DNA from 2 places in the Hymenobacter sp. genome. Region 2 is predicted to be linked to the other one. Evidence: riboswitches for the same ligand, from Rfam matches in the RefSeq annotation. Region 2 holds a riboswitch; the other holds the start of a gene.
What was found. Region 2 has a riboswitch for S-adenosylmethionine ahead of VF629_RS22410 (hypothetical protein). Riboswitches for the same ligand answer to the same signal wherever they lie in the genome.
Positions count from the first base shown of each region.

Region 1: another riboswitch for S-adenosylmethionine. It lies ahead of VF629_RS19670 (peroxiredoxin-like family protein); the one in region 2 lies ahead of VF629_RS22410 (hypothetical protein).

Region 1 is NZ_DASVSI010000140.1:337-7,949, reverse strand. It holds gene VF629_RS19690 (lysylphosphatidylglycerol synthase transmembrane domain-containing protein) at 88-1,176, shown strand; gene VF629_RS19685 (erythromycin esterase family protein) at 1,319-3,871, opposite strand; gene VF629_RS19680 (hypothetical protein) at 4,018-4,437, opposite strand; gene VF629_RS19675 (LysM peptidoglycan-binding domain-containing protein) at 4,622-4,906, shown strand; SAM riboswitch class I at 5,275-5,391, shown strand; gene VF629_RS19670 (peroxiredoxin-like family protein) at 5,749-6,414, shown strand; gene VF629_RS19665 (O-acetylhomoserine aminocarboxypropyltransferase/cysteine synthase) at 6,499-7,613, shown strand, end outside.
Region 2 is NZ_DASVSI010000155.1:37,163-44,775, forward strand. It holds gene VF629_RS22405 (TonB-dependent receptor) at 1-1,708, shown strand, start outside; SAM riboswitch class I at 1,799-1,891, shown strand; gene VF629_RS22410 (hypothetical protein) at 2,260-3,255, shown strand; gene VF629_RS22415 (LLM class flavin-dependent oxidoreductase) at 3,394-4,413, shown strand; gene VF629_RS22420 (amino acid permease) at 4,578-6,053, shown strand; gene VF629_RS22425 (CPBP family intramembrane glutamic endopeptidase) at 6,171-6,995, shown strand; gene VF629_RS22430 (YsnF/AvaK domain-containing protein) at 7,126-7,613, opposite strand, start outside.

The DNA of each region.
Region 1 (7,613 bases), on a different contig from region 2:
GTGCTTCTCGCCCCGCGCATTGCCCCAAGCCAACCGCCGCCCACTCGCTGTCTACTTTTGTCGGCGTCATCCCCTTGCTCACGTCCGATGTCCGACAATTTCCCCGGTGCTCTCCCCCCGGACGACGCCAATTTTTTGCAGCGACTGCGGCCTTCGCGCCTCATCCTGCCCGTCGTCATTGGGTTGGCCGTGGTGGGCTTTCTGTTTTACCGCAGCTACAAGCCCGGCGACCTCGCCCCGCTGGCCAACGCCGACTGGCGCTGGCTGCTGGTAGCCCTGCTGGTGCTGGCCGCCCGCGACCTGGGCTACATCTACCGCATTCGCCACCTGGCCGAAGGCGCCCTGAGCTGGCGGCAGTCGCTGGACGTCATCATGATTTGGGAGTTTGCTTCCTGCGTGCTGCCCTCGGGCCAGGGCGGCACGGCGGTGGCCCCGTTTATTCTAGAAAAAGAAGGCATTCCGTTGGGTAAAGGCTTGGCTTACATCATGGTCACGGCACTGCTCGACAATATTTACTACGTGCTGATGGTGCCGTTGGTGTTGCTAATAGCCGGTGCCGGGCTGTACCCGCACGAGGCCATGCAAACGGGCTTTGTGGCCACGCTGCGGGTGGCCTTTGGGGTAAGCTATATCTTCGTAACGCTCTACGCCGGGCTGATGCTGTACGCCATTTTCGTGAACCCACGGGCCGTGCGGCGGCTGATGGTGCGGCTGTTTTCCTTCCCGTTTTTGCGGCGTTGGCGGCGCAAGGCGTACCAGCACGGGCAGGAAATGGTGCTGGCGTCGGTGCAGCTGCGCGGCAACGGGCCCCGCTACTGGTGGCACGCGGCCGTGAGCACGGCCTTCGTCTGGACGGCGCGCTACGCCATCATCGGCTGCCTCATTGCCGCCTTCGTACCGATGGACATGGGCACGTTCCTGTTCATTTTCGCTCGCAACATCACCTACAAAGTCATCCTGCTCATTGCCATCACGCCGGGTGGCGCGGGCATTGCCGAGGGAGCTTTCCCTACGTTTTTCGGCAAGTTCATCGGCACGGCCACCATGACCAGCTTCATGGTACTGCTTTACCGCGTGGTGACGTATTACCTATATCTGGTGCTGGGCATGGTGTTTCTGCCGCGCTGGGTGGCGCGGGTGTTCGTCAAGCAGCCTGTGGCGGAAGTTAAAAGTTAAGAAGTCGTCTGTCATCCTGAGCGCAGCGAAGGACCTTTTCACAACTTAACGAGCACTAATCAGTGAATTAATGCAAACTGTTCACCCGTAATAAGGTCCTTCGCTGCGCTCAGGATGACAGACGACTTCTTAACTACCTGCCTCACTTCACCGGCCGCCGATATGCCTGCCAGAACGCCGGGCGGTAGTCCGTGAATTGCAACTGGTGCGTTTCCTGGCCGCTCCAGCGCGGGTCGGCCTTCGGGTTGGGTGGCGGCAGCGGGGCATCGGCCGGTAGGGGCGTAAAAATCTGCTCGCAGGAGCGTTGCACGTAGAACGGGCGGCCGGTTTTCAGCACCCGGCCGGCGTCGAGGCCCTGGCCCATGCTGCGGCGCACCTGGTAGCGGCCGTTGGGCGCGCGGGCGTAATCCACCACGTGGTCGTTGTGCTCGGCGGTGTACACGTTCGAATAGAGCCGCGAAAGCAGGTTGCCGCGACCCAGGTGCTTTCGGGCCACGGCATTTTGGGTGAGCGTGTCGCCCTGCCACTGCGCCTCGTAGTGCGTCACGGCGTAGTCGCGCTGCTGCACCCAGCACCGGCCCGAATAGCCCGCCTGCAAGTACGTGCCGGTGCTGCGGTGGCTGGCGCGCTTGGCCGCGAAGCGGATGACGTACACCGTTTCGCCGCCCTGTTCCAGCACGGTATCAAGCTCCAGATTGAACTTACGCCAGCGCGCTTTGAACAACGGCGAAGTGCGCACGGGGTCGGCGCCGCCGGTATAAAACCCCTGCCCATGGCCCTCCACGCTAATCACACCCAACCCGCGCGCGGCCTTGTCCTCGCGTAGCACTCGCGCCTCGCGGACCCGGTGCTGCCCCATCGGCTGGCGCGCCAAGAAGCCGCCGTGCAGGTCGCGCTGCCCAGCCGGGGTCAGCAGGGTGCTCACATACTCTACCTCGGCTCGCACGGTGTCGAAGTTGCTGATTTGGCGGTGGGTGTACACCTCCGTCATGTAATCCTGCTGCTCGTAGTTTTGCGCGATGGCAGCCACCACTTTCTTCATGATGCGGCGCGGGTCTAGGCTTTCGCCGCGTACCTGCACGCCCTGCAGTTCGTAGGCGGCCGGCGCCAGCCGCACCGTGAGCAGCGCGGCGGCCCCTGCGGCGGGCACGGCCACGCTCGCCGGGCCGTAGCCCACGCTGCTGACTTGCAGCGGCCCCACCCCGTTCACCTTCAGCGCGAAGCGGCCCTGCCCGTCGGCCACCGTCCCGATGCCCTGGTCCGGCACCGAAACCGAGGCGTAGGGTACCGGCTGGCCGGTTTTGCGGTCGAGCACGGTGCCGCGCAAGGTTTGGCCAGTGGGGGCCGCGCTCACCCGCCGGGGCCGCGTCGCCGGGTTTAGGACCGAAGCCGCCGGGCGCGCCGTCACGGCCGTATCGGCTGCCACTTCCTGCTGGCTCGCCGCAAACTGCGCGCCGTGCGGCGGGTTTACGCTTCGCAAAAACAGGAAACCGTCCACCACCTCGCTCCAGGGGCCCGTCAGGGGCTGGTACTGGAAGGCGTAGGTAGTGAGCTGCCGGCCGGGCGCGTCGTGCTTCAAACTCACGAAAGCGTGGTCGGCCGGCTGGGCCAGCAGTTCGGCTTCCAGCGTGCCGGCGGCCGGGACGGGCACGGGCAACACGCTTCGGGCTTGGTAGCTACCCCCGCCCGCCAGCGTGCCCAATACATAAACTTGGTCGGCTCCCAGGGCCGCTTTCACGGCGCGGCCCATCGGCCGGAATGCCTGTAGCTCGCTGGCACCGAGCACCTCTACCCGGTTGGCCACGTGCGGCAGCGCGGCCCAGCAAACCACCTTTTCCTGCGGGTGCGCCCGCAGGTACCAGAGCAGGTTATCGGCCATTTGCGCGTCGCGCGGGTTGCTGTCGGTGGCTTTGAACTCGGCTTCGTCTTTGGCAGTGGGGTCGTGGGTGGCGTAGTCGCGGGCCTGTGCCAGCAGGCTGCGCAGGCTCTGCTGCCAGAACGCGGCCTCGGCGCGGCGCGGGGCGTCGGTGCCCGCGGCGGGCTTGTCGAGCAGGCGCGCGGTCTTGGCCACCTCCCGCTCAAAATCAGCCAAGCGGCCGGTGGGCGGAAACATAAACTGGTCGGCCATCAGGCTGATGACTTCGTCCAGGTAGTCATAGTTCAGGGCCGCCGCGCCCTTCTCCGACGCCAGAAACGCTTGCAGCTCGTCCACCACGTCGCCGCCGTACCCCCCGCTCAGCTGCGGGTCGAACCCGGCCACGCGGAGCTTGCCTTTGCCCAGCAGCGGCAGCACCGCCTGAAATTCCTGAGTGCTGGTCCAGATGTTGAATACGCTGTTGCCGATGGCCTCCTGCGCCGACGTGCCCGCTTCCAGCGCCTGTTGCGCCCGGTGCAAGTCGTAAAAACCACTTTCAAAAGCCACCGTGGTGAACCCCATTTTCTCCTGCAAAAAGCGCAACAGGCGGATTTTGGCCTCGAATACGTTGCCTTCGCCGTGGGTGGGCTCGCCGAGCATCACGACCCGCGCCCCGCCTATTTCCTGGGTCAAAAACTCCAAGTCTCGAAAATCAGCGTCGGCTGGGCTGATGCTGCGCACCGCGTGCACCGGCAGCGGCGTGGTAGATTGGGCTGTGGCGGGCACAGGGCCGGCCCACCCGAAAATAAGAGCGAGCAACAACAGAAAAGCAGTACGCACGAATGGCAGAAGAAAAGTGTGAACAAAGAGTGGCAGTTGGCTCGAAAGGCTGCAAGCTACTCTAACCATTCATTGAATGCGTTGCGCACAAAAAAACCCGAACCACAAGGGTTCGGGTTTTTCGTAACGCGTTAGTCGAAAGCTATTTATTCAGCTTCCAGCATCAGAGCGGCGCCGTCGGCCGACTTCAGCGTGAGCTTGTCGTCAGTGAGGGTTTCCACGTTGAAGGTGTTGCTGGTGGTGGCGCCGTCGGGCGTCATGGTGATGGTTTTGCCGGCTTGGTCGAAGGTGTATTTGCCGGAGATGGCGCCGGTGGCGCCGGTCATGTTGTAGGTGCCGTTGGCAAAAATGCGCAACTCCTCTTGCTTTTGCGCGTCGGTTTGCTTCACTTTGTCGCCAGCTGTATCGGTTTCTTTAGCAGTTTTCCAAACTTTGCTGTCGGTGCCATACAGCATGTTTACGCCTTCTACCTTGCCTTTGTCGCTGCCGCAAGCGGTGGCAAACAAGGTCAGCAGAACCAGCAGGCTGGCAACGTAACGGAGCGAAAAGATTGACTGAGGTTTCATGGGCACAAGAAGTAAAGGTGAAAGAATGAAGAACAAGCTCCGCAGGACGGGCTAGGCGGCTTACGGCCAATGCGCAAAAGAGTTGGGAGCGTAACCCCGCCTTAACTCCCCCGTATATGGCCCCTGTTAGCCTGCTCGCAGACGAACTTTTTTACTCTCTTTTTCATTCAAACTGAACCAAACCATGGGACTACTTGATTTTCTCAGCGACAAGGGCGAGCAAAAACCCGTAGAGCCCGCGGCAAAACCGGCTGCCGGCGCTACCGATTTTTTCGGAAACGCAAACAATTCAGCGGCTTCCGGTGATTCATATACCGTAGTGAGCGGCGACTCGCTCTCCAAAATTGCTAAAAACCACTACGGCGACGCGGCCAAGTGGCATCAGATATACGAGGCCAACAAGGCCATCATCGGCACCAACCCTGACCACATTGAAGTGGGCCAGGTGTTGACCCTACCTAGTCTCTAGGTACTTTTTTGCAGAAAAAAGGTGAGAAAAGCCACTCTGTTTCAGGGTGGCTTTTTTGTGTCTTATGGTTTCGCTCGATTTATGGCTGGCTTAGTGTCATGCAGCGCGCAGCGAAGCATCTCGCTCGGGGTAGTAACTTCAACCGTCTGTCATCCTGAGCGCAGCGAAGGACCTTCTCACCGTGGAATGACGGTTGGTGTTCGACAAGGTCCTTCGCTGCGCTCAGGATGGCAAGCGGCGCCAGCGAGATGCTCTGCATGACCGGCTATTTTGAAAAAACGTAGCTCACCGCTTGCCCATAAAAAAATTATTCGCGTACATTTGCCTCACCTACCCGGTACTCCTCGCTAACGGCGAGTAGTTTATAAGTTTTATACAGAAGCGGCGAGAGACTAGGCTCCCTGACCCGCTGGCAACCCTCCACTATGCGAAAGGTGCCAATTCCTACCCACCGGCGGTTTCGACCACGGCGGGACATATGACTCGAGTGCCATGGAAAACTCTGCTGCTTACGTTTCTTTTAGTCCGACTGCCCCGGCTGCACGCGCCTTGGTTTCGGACTTTTTCGTGTTGGCCCAAGGCGGCCTATTGCATGCTTCGTGCCCCGCGCGAATGCGAATATGCTGTTGTCGTCCGTGTTGTTGCTAAGCTGATTTCGGCTTAACCCCTTCTTTCTTCGTGGGAATCCCCTTACGCTGAAGCGTGCCGATTGGTCGCGTCGGCTTACAGGCTGCTCCGATGCTTCTGGCTACGCCCAGAGCCAGCCGCAAGTGCTTGAGCTACTGGCAACGCCGAGTAGACCCGCGAAGAAGTCCCTCCCTTTTCTTCATTTTCGCTTGCGCATGTCCACGTCCACCGCAACTTCTTCGTTTCAGCACGAACTGGCCACTACGGCCCAACACTTGGCCACGGTGCTCCCCGCCGACGCCAGCCACACCATCGATGCCGGCATTGCCGCCGTGCACGCCACGGGCCTGGCCCAGCGCAGCCTCCGCGTCGGCCAGACTGCTCCCGATTTTGCGTTGCCCGATGCTGCGGGCCGGTTCGTTTCGCTGGCCTCGCTGCTGGTTTCGGGGCCGGTGGTGCTGGTGTTTTACCGCGGCAACTGGTGCCCCTATTGCAGCGTGCAGCTGCGGGCTTACAACCAAGCTTTGGACCAAATTCGGGCGTACGGAGCCACGCTGGTGGCCGTTTCGCCCCAAACACCGGACCTGACCCGGCTCACGGCCGAAGAAAAAGAGCTGCGCTTTCCGGTGCTCAGCGACGTGGGCAATGCCGTGGCCCAGCAGTACGGGCTGGCCTACCAGGTGGGCGAGGCCTTGTACGGCGCTTTGCACGGCGTGGGCATCGACCTGGCCGCCTACAACGGCGACGACAGCGGCGAGCTGCCCCTGACAGGCACGTTCGTGATTGCCCAAAACGGGCGCGTGGCCTGGGCCGCCACCGAGGCCAACTTCAAGCTGCGCCCCGACCCGGCCGTGCTGTTGGAAGCACTTACCCGGCTCTAATCTAATTGCCAGTTGCGCCGCCTGTTAGCAGGTTGTGCCGCAGCTAAACACCCAACAACTATTCACTTTTTCACTTCAACCACCATGTCTGCACAACCCTTGCACTTCGAAACGCTGCAACTCCACGCCGGCCAGCAGCCCGACCCCACGACCGGTTCGCGCGCCGTGCCCATCCATCAAACTACTTCCTACGTGTTCAAGAGCGCCGAGCACGGCGCCAACCTATTTGCCCTGAAGGAGTTCGGCAACATCTACACCCGCCTGATGAATCCGACCACCGACGTGTTTGAGCAACGCGTGGCGGCCTTGGAAGGCGGTGTGGCGGCGTTGGCCACGGGTTCGGGCCAGGCGGCGCAGTTCATTGCCCTGAACAACATCCTGCAAGCCGGCGACAACTTCGTGAGCACGGCCTTCCTCTACGGCGGTACCTACAACCAGTTTAAGGTAGCGTTCAAGCGCTTGGGCATCGAGGCTCGCTTCGCCGACGGCGACAATCCGGCCAGCTTTGAAGCGCTGATTGACGACAAGACCAAGGCCCTTTACCTGGAAACCATTGGCAACCCCAGCTTCAGCATTCCAGACTTTGAGGCCATCGCGGCCATTGCCAACAAGCACGACCTGCCCCTGATTGTGGACAACACCTTCGGCGCGGGTGGCTACCTGTTCCGGCCCTTGGAGCACGGCGCGCACGTTGTGGTGGAGTCGGCCACGAAGTGGATTGGCGGCCACGGCACCAGCATTGGCGGCGTGATTGTGGACGGCGGCACCTACGACTTCGGCAACGGCAAGTTTCCGCAGTTCACCGAGCCCAGCGAAGGCTACCACGGCTTGGTGTTCAACGACGTGTTTGGCAAGGGCGGGCCGTTTGGCAACATCGCCTTCATTATCCGCGCCCGAGTAGAAGGCCTGCGCGACTTTGGTCCGGCCATCAGCCCATTCAACTCCTTCCAGCTGCTCATCGGCCTCGAAACCCTGAGCTTACGCGTGGAGCGCACCGTGGAAAACGCCCTCAAAATTGCCAACTGGCTGGAGCAGCACCCGCAGGTGGAAAGCGTGAACTACCCCGGCCTGGCCAGCAGCCCTTACCACGCCCTGGCCCAGAAATACCTGAAGCGCGGCTTCGGCGGCGTGCTCAGCTTCCGCATCAAGGGCAGCAAGGAAACCGCTACGCAATTTATTGACAACCTAAAGCTCATCAG
Region 2 (7,613 bases):
CGGCGCGCAAGCCGACGTGAGCCTGCGCGGCAGCACCTTCACCCAGGTGCTTTTCCTGCTGGACGGCATGCGACTGAACGACCCGCTGACGGGCCACTTTGGGGCCTACTTGCCCATCACGCCGGCCGAGATTGAGCAGATTGAAATCATCCGTGGGGCTGGGGCGGCTCTCTACGGGCCCGATGCCGTGGGCGGCGTCATCAACATCGTTACCAAAACCTTTGCCGCCACCGAGCGCCGCGACGAGGCCGAACTCACCAGCACTACCATGCGCGGTGAGTGGAACCTATGGCACACCAACACGGGCGGCTTTCTGGCTAAAAACGGCTTGCGCGTGGGGGGTGGCATCTTGCTGAACACCACTGACGGCCAGCTGCGCGGTGCGCCAAGCAGCCAGCGCAGCGATGCCAATCTTAAAACGTATTCCCTTTCGGCCGCTTACGACATCACGTCCAAACTGAGTTTGGCTGCCCGCGCCAGCCTCGACCGGCGCGACTACAACGCCCAGTTTTTCTACACCACTAACGCCGGCGACCTGGCCCGCGAAACCACCAACAAAAACTGGTACCAAGGCCAGCTCAGCTACCAGCACAACGAGCGCGCCCGCACCGAAGCGCAAGTGTCGACCAGCCGCGGCACCGACTATTACCTCTACACGCCCACGTCGGTGGCCAGCGACCACCTCACGCACTACACCAACGTGTTGCTGAGCCACCAGCAGCAGGTTGGAGACAAAGTGCGCGCCACGCTGGGCGGCCAAGCCGACCGCCGTGCGGTGGAAAGCAACGACCGCGGCAATCACGCGCAGTGGCACTACGCCGCCTTCGGCGTGGTGGCCGTGACGCCAAGTGCCGGCCTAGCCCTAACCGGGGGCCTGCGCGTCGACCACGACCAAGCCTACGGCACCGAACTAGTGCCCCAACTCAATGCGAGCCAGCAAATAGGAGAGGCCCTCACCGTGCGGGGCGCCATCGGCCGGGCCATTCGCGCCCCCGATTTCACGGAGCGCTACAATGCTAATGGCCGGCCTGGCATTGTGCCCAATGGCTTCAACGTGGGCAATGCCGCCCTGCAAGCGGAGCGGACCACGAACTACGAAATGGGGGCTGACTACCGCCCATTTCCGGGCTTTACTGCCAAGCTGACTGGTTTCCTGCGGAAGGGCAACAACCAGATTGACTACGTGCCGACGCCCGGTGCGCAGGTCATCGAAGCCAGCGGCCTCACCAATCTCAACGCCGCCAGCACCTACCGCTTTGCCCAAAACCTGTTCGATGTCACCACCCGTGGCCTTGAAGCCGAGCTGACGTATGCCCACCAGTTCACGCCCAAAACCCGTTTTGATGGCAGCCTGGGCTACACTTTGGTGAAGGTGACCAATGCCGAAAGCATTGCCTCGCAGTACCTGGCCAACATTGCCCGCCACGTGGTGTCCGGCACGGTCGGCATCACGTCAAACCGCGTCAATGCGAGCTTCAGCGGGCTGTGGAAGCAGCGCGATGCCAACGCCGTAGCGGCCATCAGCCGGGTGCAGCGGCCGGAATACGCCGTGTTCAATGCCCGGCTGGAAGCCGCAATCTTGCCGCAGCGCCTGTGGCTCACGGGGCAGGTGCAGAACCTGTTCAACGAAAAATATTCGGACTTGCTGGGTGCCCAAATGCCCACGCGCTGGCTGATGGGCGGCGTGCGGCTGGCCCTGCGGAAATAGAGCCGCGTAAATGCTCCTAGCTACCGATTTGGAAAAATCGGGCGAGTGTGCCGTACCTTTGCGGCATCAATTCTTTCTCCCAAAGGATTGTTTTTATACAGAGGCGCTGAGAGACAGGCTCTAAGATGCGCCGGCAACCATCCGCAACCGCGGGCAAGGTGCCAATTCCTGACCATATAAAAACAAGTTGCCGTGGACGCTGCCAACAACCTTCTCGTTTCTCCCGCCTCGTTTCAGGCCCGCGCCGTAGCCGTGCGCCCGGCCGGCATGGGCTGTTGTTGTTGTCTGGCTTAAGCACCGACGTCTCCGTCTGATTTCGCGGGGGTGAGTTGGTGAAGGTCCGCTTAGCGGGCCTTGCACCCTTTTCCTGCTTGTGGGTATTCCAAACGTAACGCTACCAGCGTTGGCAGAAACGCGTGCACGCGGCTGCCTCGTCCGCGGCACTTATCCCACACTTCATCAGCGGGTTTCAATCAATTTCGAACTATCCGGGCGCCGTTTTCGCGGCTGCTTTGTTCTCTAACTCAGTTTCTTCTAATTCTCTCCAGTTTATGGCCTCTTTGCAAAAGCCCATTGGCATCTATTTCGAGCACCCCGAATGGTTTAAGCCGCTCTTCGCAGAGTTGGACCGTCGCGGGCTGCCCTACGAGAAGATTGATGCCGCGCACCACCTCTTCAACCCCGCCGAAAAGGAAAGCCGCTACAGCCTCGTGGTGAACCGCATGAGTTCCTCGGCCTACTTGCGCGGGCACGGCCAGGGTATATTCCACACCGCGGGCTATGCCACTCACCTCGAGCGCATTGGCACGCGCATCATCAACGGTTCGGCGGCCACGGCCATCGAGACCAACAAGGCCCGCCAGCTCTCTTTGTTCGAGTCACTGGGCCTGAAGTACCCCAAGTCGTTTGTGATTAATCACGCCTCGCGCGCAATCGACGCGGTCAAGGAGCTTCGCTTCCCCATCGTAGTGAAAGTAAACATTGGCGGCAGCGGCGCGGGCATCATTCGCTTCGACACGCCGGAAGGCTTGCAAGCGGCTGTGGAAGCCAACCAGATTGACCTCGGCATCGACCAAACCGCGCTGGTACAGGAGTACGTAACGCCCCGCGGCGGCAACATCCACCGCGTGGAGACGCTGGACGGCAAGTTCCTGTACGCCATGAAAGTGTACACCACTGGCGAGAGCTTCAACCTGTGCCCGGCCGAAATCTGCCAGATTCCGGAGGAGCAGTCGGCCGAGTTCTGCTTGACCGAAGCGCCCAAGAAAGGCATCCAGGTAGAGGCCTTCACGCCTCCCGCTGAGGTGGTTGCCGCTGTTGAGCGCATCGTGGCTGCCGCCAAAATTGACGTGGGTGGCATCGAGTACCTCATCGACGACCGCACCGGCGATGTGCTCTTCTACGACATCAATGCCCTGTCCAACTTCGTGGCCGATGCCGTGAACGTGGTAGGTTTTGACCCCTACGCCCGTTTCGTGGACTACCTGGAAGCGCAACTGCCCGCTTCCGCCACCGCATCTGTGCAGTCCGAACTGGCCACTGCTTAATCCAAAATAATAACAACTGAACGTCATGCTGAGCGCAGCCGAAGCATCTCGCCCGCTTCGTTGCAGCGAAGTGAAGTACTCACGCAGTAGAGATGCTTCGGCTGCGCTCAGCATGACGTTCTTTTAGGCTTACTTAACATGAAATTCGGATATTGGATGCCCATTTTCGGGGGCTGGCTGCGTAACGTGGAAGACGAGCAAATGCCCACCGACTGGAACTACGTGAAGCAGCTGGCGCAACGCAGCGAAGCCCTCGGCTACGACCTTACGCTGATTGCAGAGCTGTATTTGAACGACATCAAGGGCACGGAAGCCCCGTCGCTCGAAGCGTGGAGCACGGCCGCGGCCTTGGCTGCTGTGACCGAGCAACTGGAAATAATGGTGGCCGTACGCCCCACTTTTCACAACCCCGCGCTGCTCGCCAAGCAGGCCGCCAACATTGACTTAATTGCGCCCGGTCGCTTGTCGCTGAATGTGGTATCGAGCTGGTGGCGCGACGAGGCCACTAAATACGGCCTGCACTTCGAGCAGCACGACGACCGGTACGCCCGCACCCGCGAATGGCTGGACGTGGTGACCAATGTGTGGAAGCAGGACCATTTCAGCTACGAGGGTAAGTACTACCAAGTGGCCGACAACATTCTGCAGCCCAAGCCCGCCAAAGCGCCGTTCCTCTATGCCGGGGGCGAGTCGGAAGCGGCAAAAGACCTCATCTCGACGCAGTGCGACGGCTACGTGATGCACGGCGACTCACCCGAGCAAATCGGGGCCCGCATTGCCGACATGCGCCGCCGCCGCGAGCAGAAAGGCTTGCCGCCCATGAAGTTCGGCGTGGCCGGTTACACCATTGTGCGCGACAACGAGCAGGACGTGAAGAAGGAGTTGGACCGCATCACCAACGTGAAATCGTCGGCGGCTGGCTACGACAACTACCAGCAGTGGCTGGCCGGCACGCAACTGGAGCAGCAAGTGTCGCTGCACGACTACTCAGTGTCGAACCGCGGCCTGCGCACGGGCCTCACCGGTACCCCCGCGCAGCTACAGGACCGCATCGGTGCCTTCGAGGCGGTAGGTGTGGACTTCTTCCTACTACAGGCCAGCCCACAGTTGGAAGAAATGGAGCGGTTCTCCGAATCGGTTATTCAAGTGCTGGCTTAGTTGGGCTTTTAGCTGCCATGCAGTTCCCCATGCCGTCATGCTGAGCGCAGCGAAGCATCTCTACTGCTGTACTAACTATGATTAGTTGCTCAGTAGAGATGCTTCGGCTGCGCTCAGCATGACGGTCTTTTTTGTCTGCGCTATTAGCGCCTTTACACACTTTCATGTTAAAAAAATCACTCGAGCTGCTTCGGGCCGAAGCAGCCGAAACGGGCGCTAACACCCTCAAGCGAAGCCTGAACGGCGTTAGTCTCATTGCCATCGGCATTGGCGTAATCATTGGCGCGGGCTTGTTTTCCCTGACGGGCATTGCGGCGGCTAACAATGCTGGCCCCGCTGTTACGCTTTCCTTCGTGGTAGCGGCCGTGGGCTGCGCGTTTTCGGCGCTGTGCTACGCGGAGTTTGCCGCGCTGGTGCCGGTGTCGGGCAGTGCCTACACGTATTCTTACGCCACCATGGGCGAGTTGTTCGCCTGGATTATTGGTTGGGACTTGGTGCTGGAATATTCGGTGGGCGCGGCCACGGTGGCCATTAGCTGGTCGCAGTACCTCGTCAAGTTTCTCGGCAAGTACAATCTGCACATTCCGGCGCAGCTGGTGATGTCGCCCTTCGAAACGGCCAAGCTGGCTGATGGCTCCACGGTGTCGGGATTTGTGAACGTGCCGGCCATGCTCATTGTGCTGGCCATCACGGCCATTGTCACGCGCGGTACCAAAGGCTCGGCGTGGTTCAACGCCTTGGTGGTAGCTCTGAAAGTGGCCGTGGTGCTGGTGTTCATCGCGCTGGGTTGGCAGTACATCGACCCTGCCAACTACCAACCCTACATCCCGACCAACACGGGCACGTTCGGCGAGTTTGGCTTGAGCGGAATCCTGCGCGGGGCCGGCGTCATTTTCTTCGTGTTCATCGGTTTCGACATCGTGGCTACTATGGCCCAGGAAACCAAAAACCCGCAGCGCAACATGCCCATTGGCATTCTGGGCTCCTTGGCGGTGTGCACCGTGCTGTTTGTGCTGTTCGGGCACGTGCTCACGGGCCTGGCCAACTACACGGAGTTTAAAAACAGCGCCGCGCCGGTCGCCATTGCCATCGAGAAAACTCCGTATGCCTGGCTCAGTTCGGCCGTGATTCTGGCCATTCTCATCGGCTACACGTCCGTGATTCTGGTGGACTTGCTGGGCCAGTCGCGGGTGTTCTTCTCGATGTCGAAAGACGGGCTGCTTCCGCCGGTGTTCTCCCGGCTGCACCCCAAGTTCAACACGCCGTTTCAGTCCAGCCTGTTGCTGGGTTTGTTCATTGCGCTGTTTGCTGGCTTTGTGCCCATTGCTGTGGTTGGTGAAATGACCAGCATTGGCACCCTGCTGGCGTTTGTGATGGTGTGCTTGGGCGTGCTCATCATGCGCCGCACCAACCCCGACGCCCCGCGCAGCTTCCGCACGCCGTGGGTGCCGGTGGTACCCATTCTTGGCATTCTGGTATGCGTCGTGATGATGGCCTCGCTGCCCTGGGAAACCTGGTTGCGCCTGCTAGTGTGGTTGGCCTTGGGCATGGCCATTTACTATGGCTACGGCAAAAAGCACAGCAAGCTCCGGCTGGCGCAAGCAGTAGCCGGGTCTGGAGGGGGAAACGAGCGACTGTAGCCGGAAGCTTTTAGGTTTCTAACATTACCTTGGTCACTCATTGCCCCTTTTGTTTTGATGGAACCCGTCCCGCCGCCAGCCGCAACTCTTGCTTCCAATCTTGACCATCAACCAATTGTGGATTGGCAAGTCCCAGCTGCGCAGCTGCATCCGCGGCCGGCTTATCCAACCTTGGGTGAAAGCTGGGCCATAGTCGGGTGGTATCTGCTGGCCACGCTGGTGGCGGGTGGCGCTAGCTACTTGTTGCTGGCGGCAACTACTGCGCTGCCGCGGGTACAACAGCTTTTGCTGGCGGCAGCGGCGGCCAACGTGGCTCTGCTGGCTTTTTTGCGTTGGAAGGCCGGGACCCGCAGGCAGTCCTGGGAGTTTTTAGGGCAGGCCCGGGCTTGGCACTTTGCGGCGCTGCCCGCAGTGGTTGTGGCCGGGCAACTGCTGCTTTCTCTGCTGCATTATCTCCACTTGCCGGACACCACGGGGGCTAAGTTTCAGGAATTGAGCAATTCGCTGGTGGCGGCACTGCTGCTGGGGGCCGTAGCGGCTCCGGTGCTCGAAGAACTGCTTTTTCGGGGGCTGGTGCTGAACGGACTGCTGCGCAATTGCCCGCCGTGGGCGGCCATTGGTCAATCGGCTCTGTTGTTTGGCCTCATTCATTTTAACCCGGCTCAGAGCATGAGCGCGGGGATGTTGGGCCTGCTGCTGGGCTGGCTCTATTACCGCACCCGCTCGTTGGGGCTGTGCGTCGTGCTACACGCCGTGAACAATGGACTCGGCTTGGCGGCCATGCATTTAGCCACGCCTGCCATTCAAAAAGCCGAGTCTATGGCCGACGTTTTCGGCTCGTCCGGCCAATATATTGGCTCCCTGCTGGTGTCGGCAGTGGTGCTGGCCGGTTACCTGTGGGGCGTGCAGCGCACCACGCAAATAGAGCCTGCTACGTTGTGACCGGATTGTGGCAAGGCAAGGTCCGTTTCCCAAAACGTTCTTTTCGCAGGCCACTTTGGGACCAATATGACGGCAATAAAAAAGCGACGGCTGGAATTCCAGCCGTCGCTTTTCTTACGAAACCCCGAACCTAGCGGTTGGTGCGGGTGGTTTCGTCGTAGTCGGTATCGGTGGTGCGGGTTTGGTTGGCGCCCAATTGCTCCACTTGCACGTCGGTGCTGCGCACGGTGCCGCGCACGGTTTCGTCGCGCTCAGTCACTTCTTTGCCGATGTTGACTTCGCCCACCACGCGGGCTTCCTTGGCCACCACGGCGCGCTCCGCCGATTCGGTCACGCTGATTTCCCCTTCCTTGAAGGCAGCAAAATCGGCTTCGGTGGCGGGGCGGTTCACGTCGCGGCGCTGAATGTTCACGTGCTCTTCGCGCAGGCGCACGTGCTCCTCAATGGGCCGCTCGATGATGCGGCTGCGGATGCGGGCGCCGCCGGTTTGCTCCACCCGCTTGCCTACTTGCAGGTTTTCTTCGATGATGGGCAGCGCGCCGGTAGTCTGGCCGCTGGTGGCAGCGGTGCCGGCAGTGGCCGTCTGGGTGCCGCTGGCAGCACGGGCTTGGGCGTATT